Regions from separate parts of the Mesorhizobium sp. CA10 genome, predicted to be linked through region 3. Evidence: predicted binding sites of a transcription regulator. Region 3 holds the regulator's gene; each other region holds the start of a gene.
The links. Region 3 encodes PhoB, which activates phosphate uptake and scavenging genes when phosphate is short. Its sites were predicted from a motif close to TGTCATNNANCTGTCAT; they were not measured.
Positions count from the first base shown of each region.

Region 1 (6,007 bases), on a different contig from region 3:
AGCGCGTCATCACCGGCCTGCTGATCATCGTCATCGTCTACTTCGACGGCCTGCGTCGTCGCGGCAAATGACTCCTACGTGAAACTAACGCGCCGGCCCCGCTCGAGCGGCGCCGGCGCTCTTTGCCTGGATTTGCGATATGAAAGCCGTTGTCTGCCGTTCGCCCGGCGAGCTTATCCTCGAAGACCGCGCCGGGCCCGGCGCACCGCCGCCCGGCTGGGCGCGCGTTGCGGTCAGCCATGTCGGCATCTGCGGAACCGACTACCACATCTTCGAAGGCAAGCACCCGTTTCTGGCCTATCCGCGCATCATGGGCCATGAGGTTGCCGGCACGATCGTCGAGAAGGGCGAAGGCGTCGAGATCAGCGTCGGCGAGCCGGTCGTCATCAACCCCTATCTTTCATGCGGCAAATGCATTGCCTGCCGGCGCGGCAAGCCGAACTGCTGCGTGAAGATCGAGGTGCTGGGCGTCCATCGCGACGGCGCCATGTGCGACGAAATCCTGGTGCCGGCGCAGAACCTCTACCCGACGAACGGCCTGTCGCTGGCCGACGCCGCGGCGGTCGAATTCCTGGCCATCGGCGCGCATGCCGTGCGCCGATCGCTCGGGCTGCCCGGCCAGCGCACGCTGGTCATCGGCGCCGGCCCGATCGGTCTCGGCACGGCGATCTTCGCGCGCATTGCCGGTCTGGATGTCAGCCTGCTCGACATGAGCGCCGAACGTCTCGGATTCGCCGAGAAGCAGCTCGGCTTTGCCCCGCTGGACAGCTCGAAGACGCCGGCTGCCGAGCTGGTCCAACAGGCAACAGCCGGCGAAGGGTTCGACCTCGTGTTCGACGCGACTGGCAACACCCAGTCCGTGCAGTCGGCCTTCGCCCACGTCGCGCATGGCGGCACGCTGGTGCTGGTCAGCGTCGTCAAGGACGACATCACCTTCTCCGACCCTGAATTCCATAAGCGCGAGATGATGCTGGTCGGCAGCCGCAACGCGCTGAAGTCCGATTTCGACCATGTCGCAGATTCGATCCGCAACGGCGCCGTGCCGTTGAACAAGCTCGTCACCCATCGCACCACGCTCGCCGGAACGCCGCGCGACCTTGCCCGATGGACGCACGAGAAGTCAGGACTGATCAAGGCGGTCATTGAGGTCGGGTGAGGAAGGCCCGCGTCCAGGTTTCACGAATTGGACCGTTGTCCGCCCTAGCAAATTGCAGTCTTGGTGATTGGCCGAAGCGCCTATCCCCTTCGTCATCCACGGGCGGAGCAAGGAGCGTAGCGACGCAGCGCAGACCCGAGGATCCATTCCGTGACGCCGACGCGTTGCAGCGATCCAGAATTCTGCTCCGCTGCGCTCTACGATCGAGGTTACGGAATGGATCCTCGGGTCTGCGCTCCGCTTCGCGTCGCTCCGCCCGTGGATGACGACCTCCTGGATTGCCGTCCGAAGACATCGTAGACCTAATCGCCGGCCGACAGCCTAAGCTCCACCCGCTCCGCGGGAAAGCGCGATTCCGCGAATTGGATCGGCTCACCGTCGAGCGTGACGTTGACGGCGACGGTGACCAGCACGATCGCGCCGGGCTGCAGATCGAGGGCTGCAAGGTCGTCGGCATCGGCGTGGCGCGCCGACAGCACGGTCGAATGCCTGAGATAATCGTTGATGCCGAAGCGCTTCAGTGAGGCGGTGATCGATCCCGTTTCCGCCATTGCCGCCTCGATTCCGGCGAAGCGCTTGGCATCGAACCAGGTCGTCGCGCGCGACACCGCATGACCGTCGGCCTCGCCGCGCGTCTCCAGGCGGATGACGGCAGCGCCTTTGGCGATGCCCAGCGCCTCGGCGATGCGCCGGCCGGCCGGCTCGGTCGACGACGACAGCAGCGCGATATGCCGCTCGCTCGTCTGCCCCTGCAGCCCGGTCGAGAAGCGCGTCCGCGCGCCGATCGGATAGGACAGCCGCTTGCGCGACAACACGAAGGTGCCGCGTCCCTGCTCGGCCCTCAGCACGCCTTCCTGCACCAGTGCTGCAATGGCGCTGCGCACCGTATGGCGGTTGACACCGTAGCGCTCGGCCAGCGCGACTTCAGGCGGCAGCGCGGCATTCTCGGCGAAATCGCCATTGGCGATCGCCTGCAGGATCCTGTCGGCGATCTGCCGCCATAGCGATACGCCGTTGCGCCTCTCGATGCTGCTTGCCAGCCCGGTCATTTCCCCGCCCCCAACGTCCTCACCCTTATCTTTTGCACCCGTTGTCATCCACCCGTCATGGACTCCCGATACCAAGTGAGTATAATTTGTATAGTTGTCTATATCAATAGACAAATTTCTCTCTGCAAGGAGCGATGCCATGCGAGGACAGGAAGCGCGCGAGCAGGCCGGGCGGAAAGCCTTGATGGTGACGCTGGCGCATGCCGCGGCCGACGAGATCGCCCGCCTGTGGAACGAGTCGGACCTGCCCTCCGAAGCCGAGCTTTTGCGCGGTCCCGAAACCGGACTGGTGACGGTGCGCGGGCGGATCGGCGGCGGTGGCGCACCGTTCAATGTCGGCGAAGCGACGGTCACCCGCGCCACGGTGCGGCTGCCCTCCGGCCAGGTCGGCCACTCCTATGGGCTTGGCCGCGACAAGGGAAAAGCCAAGCTAGCGGCGATCGCCGACGCGCTGTGGCAGGACCCAGCGCACCGCGAAGCGGTCGAGACAAAGCTCGCCGCGCCCTTGCGCGCGGCGCTTGCTGCGGCGCGCGAGACAAAGCGCGTCGAAACGGCGGCCACGAAAGTGGATTTCTTCACCATGGTGCGCGGAGAGGACTGATGGATATCGCCACGCAATCGATCGACGGCGGCTTCGCGGAGCCGGTCTTCAACGCCCAGGCGGTGTTCCGCGCCATCATGGACGCGATGGCCCGCCCTGGCACCGTCCAGCCGCTGCCGCAGCTCGCCCGCCCGCCGGCGCCGCTGTCGGCGACGGCCGGCGCCGTGGCGCTCTCGCTCTGCGACAACGACACGCCGGTCTGGCTCGACCCGCCGCTGCAGACGGAAGCCGCGGTCAAGGCCTGGCTCGGCTTCCACACCGGCGCGCCCTCGGCAAACACGCCGGCCGACGCACATTTCGCCCTGATCGCCAATCCGAAGGAGATGGCGGCGCTCGATGGTTTTGCGCAAGGCACGCAAGAATATCCCGACCGCTCGACGACGCTGATCCTCTTGGTCGACGATCTTGCCTCGGGCCCGTCGCTGCTGCTCGAAGGTCCGGGGATCGAAAAGACGTCGATGATCGCGCCTCCTGGCATGCCGCGCCATTTCGTCGAGCAGTGGAAGCAGAACAACCAGCGTTTCCCGCGCGGCGTCGACATCATTCTGGCGGCGCCCGGCAGCCTCGCCTGCCTGCCGCGCACCACCCGCATCAAGACGATGGAGGCATGACATGTATGTCGCGGTGAAAGGCGGCGAAGCCGCCATTGCCAATGCGCATCGCCTGCTTGCCGACCGCCGCCGCGGCGACCGCTCGGTACCGGCGCTGCGCCTCGACCAGATCGTCGAGCAGCTGGCGCTCGGCGTCGACCGGGTGATGAGCGAAGGCTCGCTCTATGATCGCGAGCTCGCGGCTCTCGCCGTTACCCAGGCGCGCGGCGATATGATCGAGGCGATCTTTCTGGTGCGCGCCTACCGCACCACGCTGCCGCGCTTCGGCTACACCAATCCGGTCGACACCGGCGCCATGCAGGTCGAGCGTCGTGTCTCGGCCACCTACAAGGACCTGCCGGGCGGCCAGGTGCTCGGCCCGACCTTCGACTATACGCACCGCCTGCTCGATCCAGAGCTTGCCGCCGGCGCCGAGGTCGAGATGCCGGCGCAGCGTCCGGCCGAACCGGAGTCCATGCCGCGCGTTTCGGCGATCCTCGCCCATGAAGGCCTGATCGAGGCCGATGGCGAGATGCCGCTTGACTACGTGCCCGGCGACATCACGCGCGAGCCGCTGCAATTCCCGATGGCGCGCGACATCCGCCTGCAGGCGTTGTCGCGCGGCGACGAAGGTTTTCTGCTGGCGCTCGGCTATTCGACGCAGCGCGGCTACGCCCGCAACCATCCCTTTGTCGGCGAGATACGCATCGGCGAGGTCGAGCTGGAGCTCGACGTGCCGGAGCTGCCCTTCGCCGTGCCGCTCGGCTCCATCCGCGTCACCGAATGCCAGATGGTCAACCAGTTCAAGGGCTCGGCCAAGGCGCCGCCGCAGTTCACGCGCGGCTACGGCCTGGTCTTCGGCCAGAGCGAGCGCAAGGCGATGGCGATGGCGCTGTGCGACCGGGCGCTGCGCGCCACGGAGCTTGGCGAGGATGTCGTCGCCGCCGCGCAGGACGAGGAATTCGTCATCTCGCATTCCGACAATGTCCAGGCCACCGGTTTCGTCGAGCATCTGAAGCTGCCGCATTATGTCGACTTCCAGGCCGAGCTCGGCCTGGTTCGCCGCATGCGCGCCGAATACGAAGCGCGGGAAAACGAGGACAAGGCCGCCGAGGAGAAGCGCGAGGCGGCGGAATGACTTCAGTGTCCGCTACCGGAATGCCCGCCGTCGAAGCCGCCAGTATAGTCGCCGCCACCGAAGGACTCGCCGTACGGAGGTTCCCTTGGCGCGGGGAGAACCATTTTCCGCAGCGCAAAGGTCGCGAAGCCGGCGAACACCAGCAGCAGCACGCCAAGATGCAACCAACCGGTAGAGTCCATTCGGGCGTCCTTCCGCGTCTTGGGCGCCAATTTCATAGCAGAGAGCGGACGTGATCGCCATGACCGACATCGCCACCTACAACTTCGCCTATCTCGACGAACAGACCAAGCGGATGATCCGCCGCGCCATCCTGAAGGGCATCGCCATTCCCGGCTACCAGGTGCCCTTCGCCTCGCGCGAGATGCCGATGCCTTATGGCTGGGGCACCGGTGGCGTGCAGGTCACCGCTTCGATCATTGGCCCCGACGACGTGCTCAAGGTCATCGACCAGGGCGCCGACGACACCACCAACGCCGTCTCGATCCGCGCCTTCTTCAAGAAGGTCGCCAATGTCGCCGTCACCACCGACACGGCAACCGCCACCATCATCCAGACCCGCCACCGCATCCCCGAGCATCCGCTGACCGCGGGCCAGGTGCTGGTCTTCCAGGTGCCGATCCCAGAGCCGCTGCGCTTCCTCGAGCCGCGCGAGACCGAGACGCGCAAGATGCACGCGCTGGAGGAATACGGCCTCATGCATGTGAAGCTCTATGAGGACATTGCCAGGCACGGCCGCATCGCCACCACCTACGCCTATCCGGTCAAGGTCGAGGGCCGCTACGTGATGGATCCTTCGCCGACGCCGAAATTCGACAATCCGAAGATGCACCGCTCGCCCGCCTTGCAATTGTTCGGCGCCGGCCGCGAGAAACGCATCTATGCGGTGCCGCCCTTCACCGACGTCGTCAGCCTCGACTTCGAGGACCATCCCTTCGAGGTGCAGACCTTCGACCAGCCCTGCGCGCTCTGCGGCGCCGGGAATGTCTATCTCGACGAGGTCATCCTCGACGACCATGGCGGCCACATGTTCGTCTGCTCCGATACCGACCATTGCGAGAAGCGCCGCGCCGACTCTACCTCCCCCTCGTGGGGAGGTCGCGCCGAAGGCGCCGGTGGGGAAAACGGCCAATCTTCTCTTTCTTCAATCCCCACCCCGGCGGTGCGCGCCGATCCTCCCCACAAGGGGGAGGGTAAGGAGGCCGAATGACCGACGAACCGCTGCTCCGCGTCTCGGCGCTGTCCAAATTCTACGGCTCGCGCATCGGCTGCGAGAACGTCACCTTCGACCTCTGGCCGGGCGAGGTTCTGGCGGTGGTCGGCGAATCCGGCTCCGGCAAGACCACGCTGCTCAACTGCCTGTCGACCCGCCTGCTGCCCTCCTCCGGCACGGCCAGCTATCGCATGCGCGACGGCCAATGGCGCGAGCTCTACCGCATGAGCGAGGCCGAGCGCCGCTTCCTGATGCGCACC
Region 1 is NZ_JAIUHV010000011.1:99,291-105,297, forward strand. It holds gene LB535_RS21980 (ABC transporter permease) at 1-71, shown strand, start outside; gene LB535_RS21985 (zinc-binding alcohol dehydrogenase family protein) at 140-1,156, shown strand; gene phnF (phosphonate metabolism transcriptional regulator PhnF) at 1,459-2,205, opposite strand; gene phnG (phosphonate C-P lyase system protein PhnG) at 2,345-2,806, shown strand; gene phnH (phosphonate C-P lyase system protein PhnH) at 2,806-3,417, shown strand; gene LB535_RS22005 (carbon-phosphorus lyase complex subunit PhnI) at 3,419-4,534, shown strand; gene LB535_RS22010 (hypothetical protein) at 4,537-4,716, opposite strand; partial or broken gene LB535_RS22015 (alpha-D-ribose 1-methylphosphonate 5-phosphate C-P-lyase PhnJ) at 4,776-5,609, shown strand; gene phnK (phosphonate C-P lyase system protein PhnK) at 5,741-6,007, shown strand, end outside.
Region 1: phnF (phosphonate metabolism transcriptional regulator PhnF) is a predicted target of PhoB. The motif match lies at 2,248-2,264, and genes of this name have one in related genera.

Region 2 (6,007 bases), on a different contig from region 3:
TGATGGAGGCCGCGCTCGAGCTTCTGCAGGCCGGCAAGCCGACGCGCTTCCTGCTCAACGGCATCCCCGCGGAGGACCTGCGCATCCTGCAGGGGCTGAACCTGCTCACCTCGCATCCCGTTCTCTATGTCTGCAACGTCGCCGAAGCGGACGCCGCCACCGGCAACGAGCACACCAGGGCAGTGGAGAAGATGGCGGCCGCGCAGGGCGCCGGCACGGTGGTGATCTCGGCGGCGATCGAGGCTGAAGTCGCCCAGCTTTCAGACGAGGAGGAAATGGAATTCCTTGCCTCGATCGGCCTCGATGAGCCGGGCCTCAACAAGGTGATCCGCGCCGGCTACGAGCTCCTGCATCTGATCACCTATTTCACCGTCGGGCCGAAGGAGACGCGCGCCTGGACGATCCACAAGGGCGATAAGGCGCCGCAGGCGGCTGGCGTCATCCACACCGATTTCGAGCGCGGCTTCATCCGCGCCCAGACGATCGCCTACAACGACTTCGTCACGCTGGGCGGCGAGGCAGCCGCCAAGGAAGCCGGCAAGGCGCGCGACGAGGGCAAGGAATACGTCGTCCAGGACGGCGACATCATGCTGTTCAAGTTCAACACCTGATCTCCAGGGAGACCCGGCGATGATAAAGACCTTCGTCGTGGACAATGATCGCCTGCGCCTCACGGAGGACCTTGCGGCGGACGGCGACAGGATCGTCTGGGCCGATCTTTTCAACCCAACCAAGGAGGAAGAGGCGCGCATCGAGAGCTGGCTGGGCATTGCCATCCCGACCCGCGAGGAAATGGAAGAGATCGAGATTTCGAGCCGGCTCTATGTCGAGGACGGCGGCTACTTCATGACCGCCGTGCTGCCGGCGCAGACCGAGGCCGACGATCCCTTGATGTCGCCGGTGACCTTCGCGCTCGCCGGCAAGAGGCTGATCACCATCCGCTATCATGAGCCCAAGGCCTTCAAGACTTTCCCGCAGCGCGCCGAGAAGGTGGCGACCGGCTGCACCAGCGGCGACACCATCCTGATCGGCCTCCTCGAGGCGATCGTCGATCGCCTGGCCGACATCCTCGAGCGCGCCGGCCGCGAGGTGGAAACGATCTCGCGCGACATTTTCGAGGCGCGCTCGACCAAGGCCTCGAAGCGCAACCGCGATTTCCAGGAGCTCCTCAAAGGCATCGGCCGCAAGGAGGACATCGCTTCGTCGGTCCGCGACAGCCTGATCTCGTTGCAGCGCCTGGCCGGCTTTCTCGCCCATGTCGCTGACCAGACCAAGATGAGCAAGGATGTGCGCGCCCGCATCAAGACGCTGTCGCGCGACGTGCTCTCGCTTGCCGACCATGCCACCTTCCTGTCGCAGAAGATCTCCTTCCTGCTCGACGCCACGCTCGGCATGATCTCGATCGAGCAGAACGCCATCATCAAGATCTTCTCGGTCGCCGCCGTCATCTTTCTGCCGCCGACGCTGGTCGCCTCGATCTACGGCATGAACTTCGACATCATCCCCGAGCTCAAATGGGAGTTCGGCTACCCCTTCGCCATCGCCCTGATGGTGGTCTCGGCGATCCTGCCCTTCTGGTATTTCCGCCGCCGCGGCTGGCTCTGACGGACTTGGCCGGCGACGGCTGGCTTACCAGAAATCACTTGACCAAATCGACTTGGGCCGGCATCCGGGTTTTCCGATCCTTGCGGATCGCGTTCGTCAACCGGATTGCCGATCATGACCGGAAAGACCTGGGCCTATGAGGATTTCGCCGAGGGCGCCTCGCTCGACCTCGGCAGCAAGGACGTAAGCGCCGCCGAGATCATCGAATTCGCCTCGGAGTTCGATCCGCAGCCGATGCATCTCGACGAGGAAGCCGGCAAGGCGAGCATCCTCGGCGGGCTTTCGGCTTCGGGCTGGCATACCTGTGCGATGTTCATGCGCATGCTATGCGACGCCTTCCTGCTCGATTCGACCTCGCAGGGCTCGCCCGGCATCGAGCATGTGAAATGGAAGAAGCCGGTGCTGGCCGGCGACAGGCTTACCGGCACGCTCACCATACTTTCCAAGCGCCAGTCGAAATCGAGGCCGCAGCTCGGCTTGATCACCATGCGCAGCGAGCTCGTCAACCAGCGCGGCGAAAGCGTCTTCGAACTCGAAAACACTGGCATGTTCCTCGCGCGTGATGCCGCAAGGGACCTGTCATGACCCTGGACGAGTATTTCCTGATCGGCGAGACCGTCACGCTCGGCTCGCATAAATTCGAAGCCGACGAGATCAAGGCGTTCGCCAACAAATACGATCCGCAGGTCTTCCACGTCGATGAAGAGGCGGCGAAGAAGAGCGTGCTTGGCGGGCTCTGCGCCTCAGGCTGGCACACTGCCGCCACCTGGATGAAATACAATCTCGAAAAGCGCATGGAGACCGAGGGCGTGCGCTGGACAGGCCCAGGTCCGCAGCCCGAGTTCGGCCCCTCGCCCGGCTTCCGCAATTTGAAATGGCTGAAGCCGGTCTATGCCGGTGAGACCGTGACTTTCACGCGCACCGCGCAGGCGCACCGACCGCTCGCCGGGCGCCCAGGCTGGAACCTGCTGACGCTGCGTTCGGAAGGCTTCGATTCGACCGGCGACAAGGTGATTGAGTTCGACAGCGCCGTTCTGGTGAAGGTGGGATAGCGCCTCTCCTTCTCCCCTTGTTGTGGGAGAAGGTGGATCGGCGCGCAGCGCCGAGACGGATGAGGGGTGTTCCAGCGAAGTGCGACGTTGGCGTTCCCTGGAACACCCCTCATCCGTCGCCTTCGGCGACACCTTCTCCCCCAAGGGGAGAAGGGGAAGATCAATGCCCCTCGAACCCGATCAACGTCCTCACCGGCACGTCTAGCGCTTCCAGCTTCTGGCGGCCGCCGAGATCGGGCAAGTCGATGACGAAGCATGCCGCGACGATGTCGGCGCCGATTTGCCTCAGCAGCTTCACCGCGGCTTCCGCCGTGCCGCCGGTGGCGATCAGGTCGTCGACCACGATCACCTTCTCGCCCGGCGAGACGCCGTCCTTGTGCATCTCCATCTCGTCCAGGCCGTATTCGAGGCTGTAGGCGACGCGCACCGTCTCGTAGGGCAGCTTGCCTTTCTTGCGGATCGGCACGAAGCCTGCCGAAAGCTGGTGCGCCACAGCGCCGCCGAGGATGAAGCCCCGCGCCTCGATGCCGGCGATCTTGTCGATCTTCAATCCGGCATAGGGATGGACCAGCTCGTCGATGGCGCGGCGGAAGGCGCGCGCGTCGCCAAGCAGCGTGGTGATGTCGCGAAACAGGATGCCGGGCTTGGGATAATCCGGAATGGTGCGGATGGCCGCAAGCAGCGTGTCTTCGAGGGAGGATTTCATCGAGGCTTTCCGCGTGTCCGGCTGTCGGATTTGGCGGCGTCGGCCTTTGCTGCCCGACGCGACCGACAAGGGCTACCGCGATGTCGCGCCAGAGACAAGCACATCCGGCAAAGGATCGGCACCGATCGGCCTCGACCATAATGAAAAAGGGCGCCCGCGAAGGCGCCCTTCGAAAAGCAGGCGCTACCGAGCGGCTACATGCCGAGATCCGAGCGCAGCTCGGAGCGCGCCACTTCGTACTCGGCCTTGAAATCTGGACGGTTGAGCAGGACCGCGGCGATCACGCTGCCGGAGATCTTGCCCATCTCGATGTCGGACGGATAATGGATGCCGCCGACCACGCGGTTGTGGGCGAATTCGGCCGCGCGCGCCATGATCTCGGCGCGCTTTTCGGGGACCATGTCGGCAAGGACGATGCCCATCATGGTGCCGACCGTCGCATGGCCAGATGGCCAGGAACCGGAGCTCGACAGCTTCACGACCGGCTTGACCAGATCGCTGAGCTGATGCGGCCGCGGCCGCTTCCAGACATCCTTGGCGGGATCGACGACGGCGCCTTCGGTCGCCACGACGCGATCGAAGAAGGCACTGAACTTCGGCAGCTTCTCCTTGTTGAAATTCGGGCCCATGACGTCGGCGAAGCGCCAGATATTCTCCTCGGCGTCGGCGATGGCGCGCTTTTCCATTTCCGGCGTGCGCGTCACCTGCAGCGTCAGCACCTCGCCGAGCTCGGCTTTGGTTTCCGGCGAGTCATTGGCCGGTGGCGGCGGCAGGATCATCGTCAGGTCGATGTCCTTGCTGGTGACGAAAGGCTGGGCCTCATCGGCATGGGCGACATATCCGGTGACAAGCAGCAGGAAACCCGCCGCGAGCGATACATATCTTTTCATGGGTGCGATCCTTTGCTGAGTGCGAGGCAGGATCGCCACGAGCGATGACGGTCATGTGACACGCCCCGGTTTGCGCGCGCCGAAATACAAAAGGGCGCCTTGTGGCGCCCTTTCAAAATTCTTGCGATCGACGCCGCCTCAGTGCGCCACGTCGGCCCACACCCTGCGCTTGGTCATGTAGACCAATGCGCCGAAGACCAGCAGGAATATCATGACGCGGAAGCCTGTCTTCTTGCGATCCTCGAGATGCGGCTCGGCCGCGAACATCAGGAAGGCCGAGACGTCGCGCGCATACTGGTCGACAGTCTGCGGCGAGCCGTCGTCATAGGTCACCTGGCCGTCCGAGAGCGGCTTGGGCATCTTCAACGACACGCCGGACAGGAAGTACGGGTTGTAGTGCGTGCCTTCCGGGATCACCATGCCGGCCGGCGGCGTCTGGTCGTAGCCGGTGAGCAGCGAGTGGATGTAGTCCGGGCCGCCCTGCGCATACTGGGTGAAGATGTCGAAGATGAAGCGCGGGAAGCCGCGCTCGACGCCGCGCGCCTTGGCAAGCAGCGACATGTCGGGCGGCGCGGCGCCGCCATTTGCGGCAGCGGCGGCCTCTGTGTTCGGGAACGGCGCCGGGAAGTGATCCGACGGCTTGCCGGGACGATCGAACATGTCGCCGGCATCGTTCGGGCCGTCATGGATGGTGTATTCGGCGGCCAAGGTCTTGATCTGCGCCTCCGAATAGCCGAGCCCTTCCAGCGTGCGGAAGGCCACCAGGTTCATCGAATGGCAGGCCGAGCAGACTTCCTTGTAGACCTTCAGGCCGCGCTGCAGCTGCGCCTTGTCATAGGTGCCGAACGGACCGGCGAAGCTCCAGCTCATTTCCTTCGGTTCGTTGATCGGGAAATGCGTCGGAGCGGCCGCGTTGTGTTCCTCTTCGGCGGCGATGGCAGCGGTGCCCGCGACCACCAAGCCAAGCAGCGCCAGCGAGGTGAGAATCTTCTTCATACCCAAAATCCCCTCAGATTCTCAGCCCGTGATTTCCGGCGCGGCGGTAGCGCGTGCCGGATGCCCGCTGCCCTTTTTCTTTTCAAGCACGGCCTCGGTGATCGAGTTCGGCAGCCTGCGCGGCGTCTCGATCAGGCCGAGCACCGGCATGACGACCAGGAAGAAGGCGAAGTAGAACAGCGTCGCCATCTGCGCCATGAACACATAGCTGCCTTCCGCCGGCTGCGAGCCCAGCCAGCCGAGCAGGATGGCGTCGGCTACGAACAGCCAGAAGAACAGCTTGTACCATGGACGATAGACCGCCGAGCGCACCTTGGAAGTGTCGAGCCACGGCACCAGGAACAGCATGGCGATGGCGCCGAACATGCACAGCACGCCGCCGAGCTTGGAGTTGATCGGGCCGATGTTGAAGGTGATGGCGCGCAGGATCGCGTAGAACGGCAGGAAGTACCATTCCGGAACGATGTGAGCCGGCGTCTTCAGCGGATTGGCGACCGTGTAGTTGTCCGGATGGCCAAGAAAGTTCGGCAGGTAGAAGACGAAATAGGCGAAGACGAACAGGAACACGATCATGCCGAACGCGTCCTTGATGGTGGCGTAGGGCGTGAAGGCCACGGTATCGGTCTTCGACTTGACCTCGATGCCGGTCGGGTTCGACTGGCCCACGACATGCAGCGCCCAGATGTGCAGCACGACCACGCCGGCGATCATGAACGGCAACAGATAATGCAGCGCAAAGAAGCGGTTCAGCGTCGGAT
Region 2 is NZ_JAIUHV010000001.1:292,180-298,186, forward strand. It holds gene ychF (redox-regulated ATPase YchF) at 1-611, shown strand, start outside; gene corA (magnesium/cobalt transporter CorA) at 631-1,605, shown strand; gene LB535_RS01400 (MaoC family dehydratase) at 1,720-2,190, shown strand; gene LB535_RS01405 (MaoC family dehydratase) at 2,187-2,657, shown strand; gene LB535_RS01410 (adenine phosphoribosyltransferase) at 2,818-3,363, opposite strand; gene LB535_RS01415 (acid phosphatase) at 3,558-4,253, opposite strand; gene LB535_RS01420 (cytochrome c1) at 4,392-5,249, opposite strand; gene LB535_RS01425 (cytochrome b) at 5,271-6,007, opposite strand, start outside.
Region 2: LB535_RS01415 (acid phosphatase) is a predicted target of PhoB. The motif match lies at 4,298-4,314, and genes of this name have one in related genera.

Region 3 (6,007 bases):
GCCGCTGCCGCCAATGCCGACTGGAACTCGCAGCCGGGCTACGGCGTCATCCTGGCCAACCAGGCCGGCGCCGAATCCTGGCCGATGACCTCGGCCACCTGGATCCTCGTCTACAAGAAGCCCGACGACGCCGCGGCGACGACCGAAGCGCTCAAGTTCTTCGCCTGGTCTTATGCCAAGGGCGACGAGCTGGCCGCCGGGCTGGACTATGTTCCGATGCCCGACGCGGTCGTGAAGAGCGTCGAGGAAATGTGGAGCAAGGACATCGTCGACGCGAACGGCAAGCCGCTCTACTCCGGCATGTAATTCCCGCAAAATAAGGAGGGCGTCTGCGGCGCCCTCCTGTCTCTTTCGAAATGCGAGGGGCTAAATGACAGCCGTTTCCGAAGCCGCGACATCGTCCGCCCTGCGGACCAGAGAAGCGACGGTGCGCCGCTTCGCCGTCACCGACATGGTTTTCCGGACGGCGACGCGCCTTTCCGCCATGCTCGTGCTCGTTTTGCTCGGCGGGGTCGCGATATCGCTGGTCGCCGGATCGTGGGAGGCGCTGTCGAAGTTCGGCTTCTCCTTCCTGACCACCGAATCCTGGAACCCGGTTACTGAGAATTTCGGCGCGCTTGCGCCCATCTACGGCACCATCGTCACCTCGGCCATCGCCATTCTCATCGCCGTGCCGATCGGCATCGGCATCGCCGTCTTCCTGACCGAGCTTTGCCCGCGCCCGCTCAGGCGTCCGATCGGCATCGCGGTCGAGCTGCTCGCCGGCATTCCCTCGATCATCTACGGCATCTGGGGCCTGTTCGTCTTCGCGCCGTTCCTGCAGACGACGGTCCAGCCCTTCATCATCTGGCTGTTCAAAGGCATCCCCGGCCTCGACAGCCTGTTTGCCGGTCCGCCCTACGGCATCGGCTTGCTGACCTCGTCGCTGATCCTCGCTATCATGGTGCTGCCTTTCATCACCTCGATCACCAAGGACGTATTCGACACGGTGCCGGCGGTGCTGAAGGAATCGGCCTACGGCATCGGCTGCACGACCTGGGAAGTGACCCGGCGCGTGACCATCCCCTATACCCGCGTCGGCATCATGGGCGGCGTCATGCTCGGCCTCGGCCGCGCGCTCGGCGAGACGATGGCCGTCACCTTCGTCATCGGCAACGCGCACCGCATCAGCGCCTCGCTGTTTGCGCCGGGCACGACGATCTCGGCGACCATCGCCAACGAATTCACCGAAGCCGATGGCAACCTCTATACATCCTCGCTGGTATCGCTCGGCCTGATCCTGTTCATCATCACCTTCATCATCCTCGCGCTCGCACGCTACATGCTGTTGCGCATCGATAGCCGCACGGGAGCCTGACCGATGTCGACTGCCGCATCGCTTCACCAAAGTCGCAAGCGCAAGAATGCCGTGATGATGACGCTGTGCGTCGTCGCGGCGGGCATCGGGCTGGCCTGGCTGGCGCTGATTCTCGGCGCCCTGCTCTACAAGGGGCTTTCCGGGGTGTCGCTTTCGGTATTCACAGAAATGACGCCGCCGCCCGGCGATGCCGGCGGCCTGCTCAATGCCATCTACGGCAGCATCGTCATGACGATCATCGGTATCATCGTCGGCACGCCGATCGGCGTGCTGGCCGGCACCTACATGGCCGAATACGGACGCTTCTCGAAGCTCACGACGGTGGTGCGCTTCATCAACGACATCCTCTTGTCGGCGCCGTCGATCATCATCGGCCTGTTCGTCTACGAGCTGATGGTCCGACCGATGGGGCACTTCTCGGCGATTGCCGGCGCGGTCGCGCTGTCGATCCTGGTGATCCCCGTCGTGGTGCGCACCACCGAGGACATGCTGAACCTTGTGCCCAACGCGCTGCGCGAAGCAGGCACCGCCATCGGAGCACCGCGCTGGGTGGTGATCCGCTCGGTTGCCTATCGCGCGGCGCTCTCCGGCATCGTCACCGGCATCCTTTTGGCGATCGCCCGCATCTCCGGCGAGACGGCGCCGCTTCTCTTCACCGCGCTCAACAACCAGTTCTGGTCGAGCAATCTCAATGCGCCGATGGCCAGCCTGCCGGTAACCATCTTCCAGTTCGCTCTCAGCCCTTACGAGGAATGGCAGCAACTGGCCTGGACGGGCGCTCTCATAATCACCCTGACGGTTCTCGGGCTGAGCATCATCGCCCGCAGCCTAACCGGACGCAGAGAGGACAGATGAAACCGATGTTGTCCACCGACCTGAACGCAGCCGACACGACCGTCGAGAAGGCCAAGATCGAGGTCAAGAACCTCAATTTCTACTATGGCCAGTCGAAGGCGCTGAAGGACATCAACCTGTCCCTGCCCGAGCGCAGCGTGACCGCATTCATCGGCCCGTCGGGCTGCGGGAAGTCGACGCTGCTGCGCGTGCTCAACCGCATCTACGAGCTCTATCCGAAACAGAGCGCCGAGGGCCAGGTGCTGCTCGACGGCAAGAACATCCTCGACCGCTCGCAGGACCTCAACCTGCTGCGCACCAAGATCGGCATGGTGTTCCAGAAGCCGACGCCGTTCCCGATGTCGATCTACGAGAACATCGCTTTCGGCGTCAGGCTCTATGAGAAGATCAGCAAGGCCGAGATGGACAGCCGCGTCGAGCAGGCGCTGAAGCGCGCAGCACTCTGGAACGAGGTCAAGGACAAGCTCAACGCCAGCGGCCTCAGCCTCTCGGGCGGCCAGCAGCAGCGCCTGTGCATCGCCCGTACCGTTGCGGTGAAGCCCGAGGTCATCCTGCTCGACGAGCCGGCCTCGGCGCTCGATCCGCTGTCGACCGCCAAGATCGAGGAACTGATCGACGAGCTGCAGGCCGACTACACGATCGTCATCGTCACCCACAACATGCAGCAGGCGGCGCGCGTGTCGCGGCAGACGGCGTTCATGTATCTGGGCGAGCTGGTGGAGTTCGACCGGACCGAGAAGATCTTCACCTCGCCCCGCGAAAAGCGCACGCAGGACTACATCACCGGCCGCTTCGGCTGAGCTCATACGAGGACATCATCATGGCCGAACATACCGTCGCTTCCTTCGACGAGGATCTGAGGCAGATCAGCCGGCTCATCAACGACATGGGCGATCTCGCCGCCTCCATGGTCGGCGCTTCGACCAAGGCCCTGCTTGAGACCGACAATGCCATGGCGCAGCGTGTCGTTTCCGACGATGCCATCATGGACGCGCGCCAGCGCGAGCTCGACGACCGCGCCATCACGCTGATCGCCAAGCGCCAGCCGATGGCCGACGACCTTCGCAACGTGGTCGGCTCGATCCGCATGGCGGGCGACCTCGAACGCATCGGCGATCTCGCCAAGAACATCGCCAAGCGCGTCGGTTCGGTCGGCGTCAGCGCCGCGCCGCGCGACCTCACGCACTCGATCGATTCCATGGCCCAGCTGGTGCTGATCCAGGTCCAAGCCGTGATCCAGGAATATACGGTGGGCGACGCCACGGCGCTGGCCAAGCTTCGCAACGACGACGAGCGCATCGACGTCAAATACACATCCGTCTTCCGGGAGCTCCTGACCTACATGATGGAAGACCCGCGCAACATCACCGCCTGCACGCATCTTCTGTTCTGCGCCAAGAATCTCGAGCGCATCGGCGACCATGTGACCAACATCGCCGAGAACGCCTATTATGTGCTGACCGGCACGCAATTGCCCGCGAATCGTCCCAAGCAGGACGAGACGACAATGTCGGCGCCGGCGGCCTGACGAAGGGTATCTGCCAATGATCGCGCCACGCATCATGGTGGTGGAGGACGAGGAGCCGCTTGGGGTGCTGCTCCGCTACAATCTCGAATCCGAGGGTTACCAGGTCGAAGTGGTGACCCGCGGCGACGAGGCCGAAATCCGCCTTCAGGAGAACGTTCCCGACCTGCTCGTGCTCGACTGGATGGTGCCGGCGGTTTCCGGCATCGAGCTCTGCCGGCGCCTCAGGATGCGGCCCGAGACCGAGCGGCTGCCGATCATCATGCTGACGGCGCGGGGCGAGGAAAGCGACCGTGTGCGCGGCCTCTCGACCGGCGCCGACGACTATCTGGTCAAGCCGTTCTCGACGCCGGAGTTCATGGCGCGCGTCAAGGCGCTGCTGCGCCGCGCCAAGCCGGAGGTGCTGTCCAGCGTGCTCAAGGTCGGCGACATCGTGCTCGACCGCGAGTCGCACCGCGTCTACCGCAAGAAGAGCGAGATCAGGCTCGGCCCGACCGAGTTCCGCCTGCTCGAATTCATGATGCGCCACCCCGGCCGCGTGTTCTCGCGCAGCCAGCTGCTCGACAATGTCTGGGGCGAGACGATCTATATCGACGAGCGCACCGTCGACGTGCATGTCGGCCGCCTGCGCAAAGCCGTCAACAACGGCCGCATGCCGGATGTCATCCGCACCATCCGTGGGGCGGGTTATGCGATCAGGGAAGATTAGGCTCAGGGCGCCGAAGTCCTGACGGGCCAAGCACTTCCAACATCCAAGCTGGTGGGCACCCGGGACGCTTGTGCTTCGTCATCCACGGGCGGAGCAAGGGGCGCAGCGACGCGCGCAGACCCGAGGATCCATTCCGTGATGTCGATGCGTTGCGACAGTCCAGAATTCTGTGCCGCTGCGCTCGACGCGTGAGGTAGCGGCATGGATTCCAGGGTCTCCGCGACGAAGCTTCGCTCCTGCTCCGCCCTGGAATGACGAAGCTGCGGGGCCTTCGCTAATTTCAAGCGTCTGCTGCTGTCCCCGGACCTCTTCAAGGCTGCCTCAGGCCACGTTCTTTCCCGTCCCCACTCTTGCTTGGCCTCCGGGCGCGAAAATCTCCTGGTCGACGAAGGTCAGCGCGCGCATGGCGCAGCCTTCGCGGATCAGCGGCAGTTCGTTCGGCTCGGTGTCGAAGGAGATCGATTCGGAGTGCTGGCCGCCGGCCGTCTGGGCGATCGCCTCGCGCAGCGCCGGCTCGATCAGGTCGAAGGCGGCCGCGCTGACGCCGACCATGGCGACAGGCGCCGGGTCGATGAGGGCGAACAGGCTGCCGAGACCGAAACCAAGCGCTTCGCCGGCCCGGCGATAAGCCTCCCGTTCGGGGCCGTCCCTCTCGCGCGCCTTCGCGGCAAGGGCCCGCATGTCGGCGTCGCCGACGTCGACCGGCTCGGCGTCCTCGCTCATTTTCATGGCGCTGCGCCAGATCGCGTAATTGCCGGCATAGGCCTCGACGCAGCCGCGGCGGCCGCAGCGGCAAAGCGCCCCGCCCGGGCGGTGGATCATGTGGCCGAACTCGCCGCCGGAGGAATGCGTGCCGGTGAACAGCGCACCCTTGAGCACGAGACCCATGCCGATGCCGTGCGACAACAGGATGGCGATGAAGTCGTCACGATAGCGCTCCGGGTCGCGCCATTGCAGCGCCACCGCCATCATGTTGCAGTCATTCTCCATGGTGGCGGAGATGCCGAATTCCTTCTCGAGAATGTCGGCGAAAGGAATGTCGGTCAGCGGCGTTATCGGCGACCACAGCATGGCGCGTGCATTAGAATCAGTGATGCCCTGAATGCCCATGGCGATGCGGGCGACGCTGCCAATGTCGAGGTCGGGATCCTGCAGCCGGCGCCGCACGATCGCCACGCATTCGCCGATCAGCTCGTCGCGGGGCATGACAAGCGTGTCCAGGCGCTGCTGCTCCTCGGCAACAACCTGGCCGGCATAATCGATCACGGCGACCGACAGGAAGTTCAGCGACAACACCACGGTCAGCACCGCGGCGGCTTCAGGGTTCAGCGCCAGGCCGATCTGCGGCCGGCCGCGCTTCAACGCCGTCGGCTCGCTGGCCTTGCTTTCGGTGAGAATGCCCTCTTGGATCAGGTCGGCGGAGATCGCCGAAATGGTCGAGTGGCTGAGCCCGGTGGTGGCGGCAATTTCGGTCCGTGATGGCTGACCGGCGCGGCGTACCGCCGAAATCACCATGGCGCGATTGCGCCGGCGCAAATCGTCATGGCGGATTCCGACCGAC
Region 3 is NZ_JAIUHV010000009.1:158,805-164,811, reverse strand. It holds gene pstS (phosphate ABC transporter substrate-binding protein PstS) at 1-306, shown strand, start outside; gene pstC (phosphate ABC transporter permease subunit PstC) at 371-1,357, shown strand; gene pstA (phosphate ABC transporter permease PstA) at 1,361-2,212, shown strand; gene pstB (phosphate ABC transporter ATP-binding protein PstB) at 2,209-3,012, shown strand; gene phoU (phosphate signaling complex protein PhoU) at 3,033-3,740, shown strand; gene phoB (phosphate regulon transcriptional regulator PhoB) at 3,757-4,446, shown strand; gene LB535_RS19740 (ROK family protein) at 4,768-6,007, opposite strand, start outside.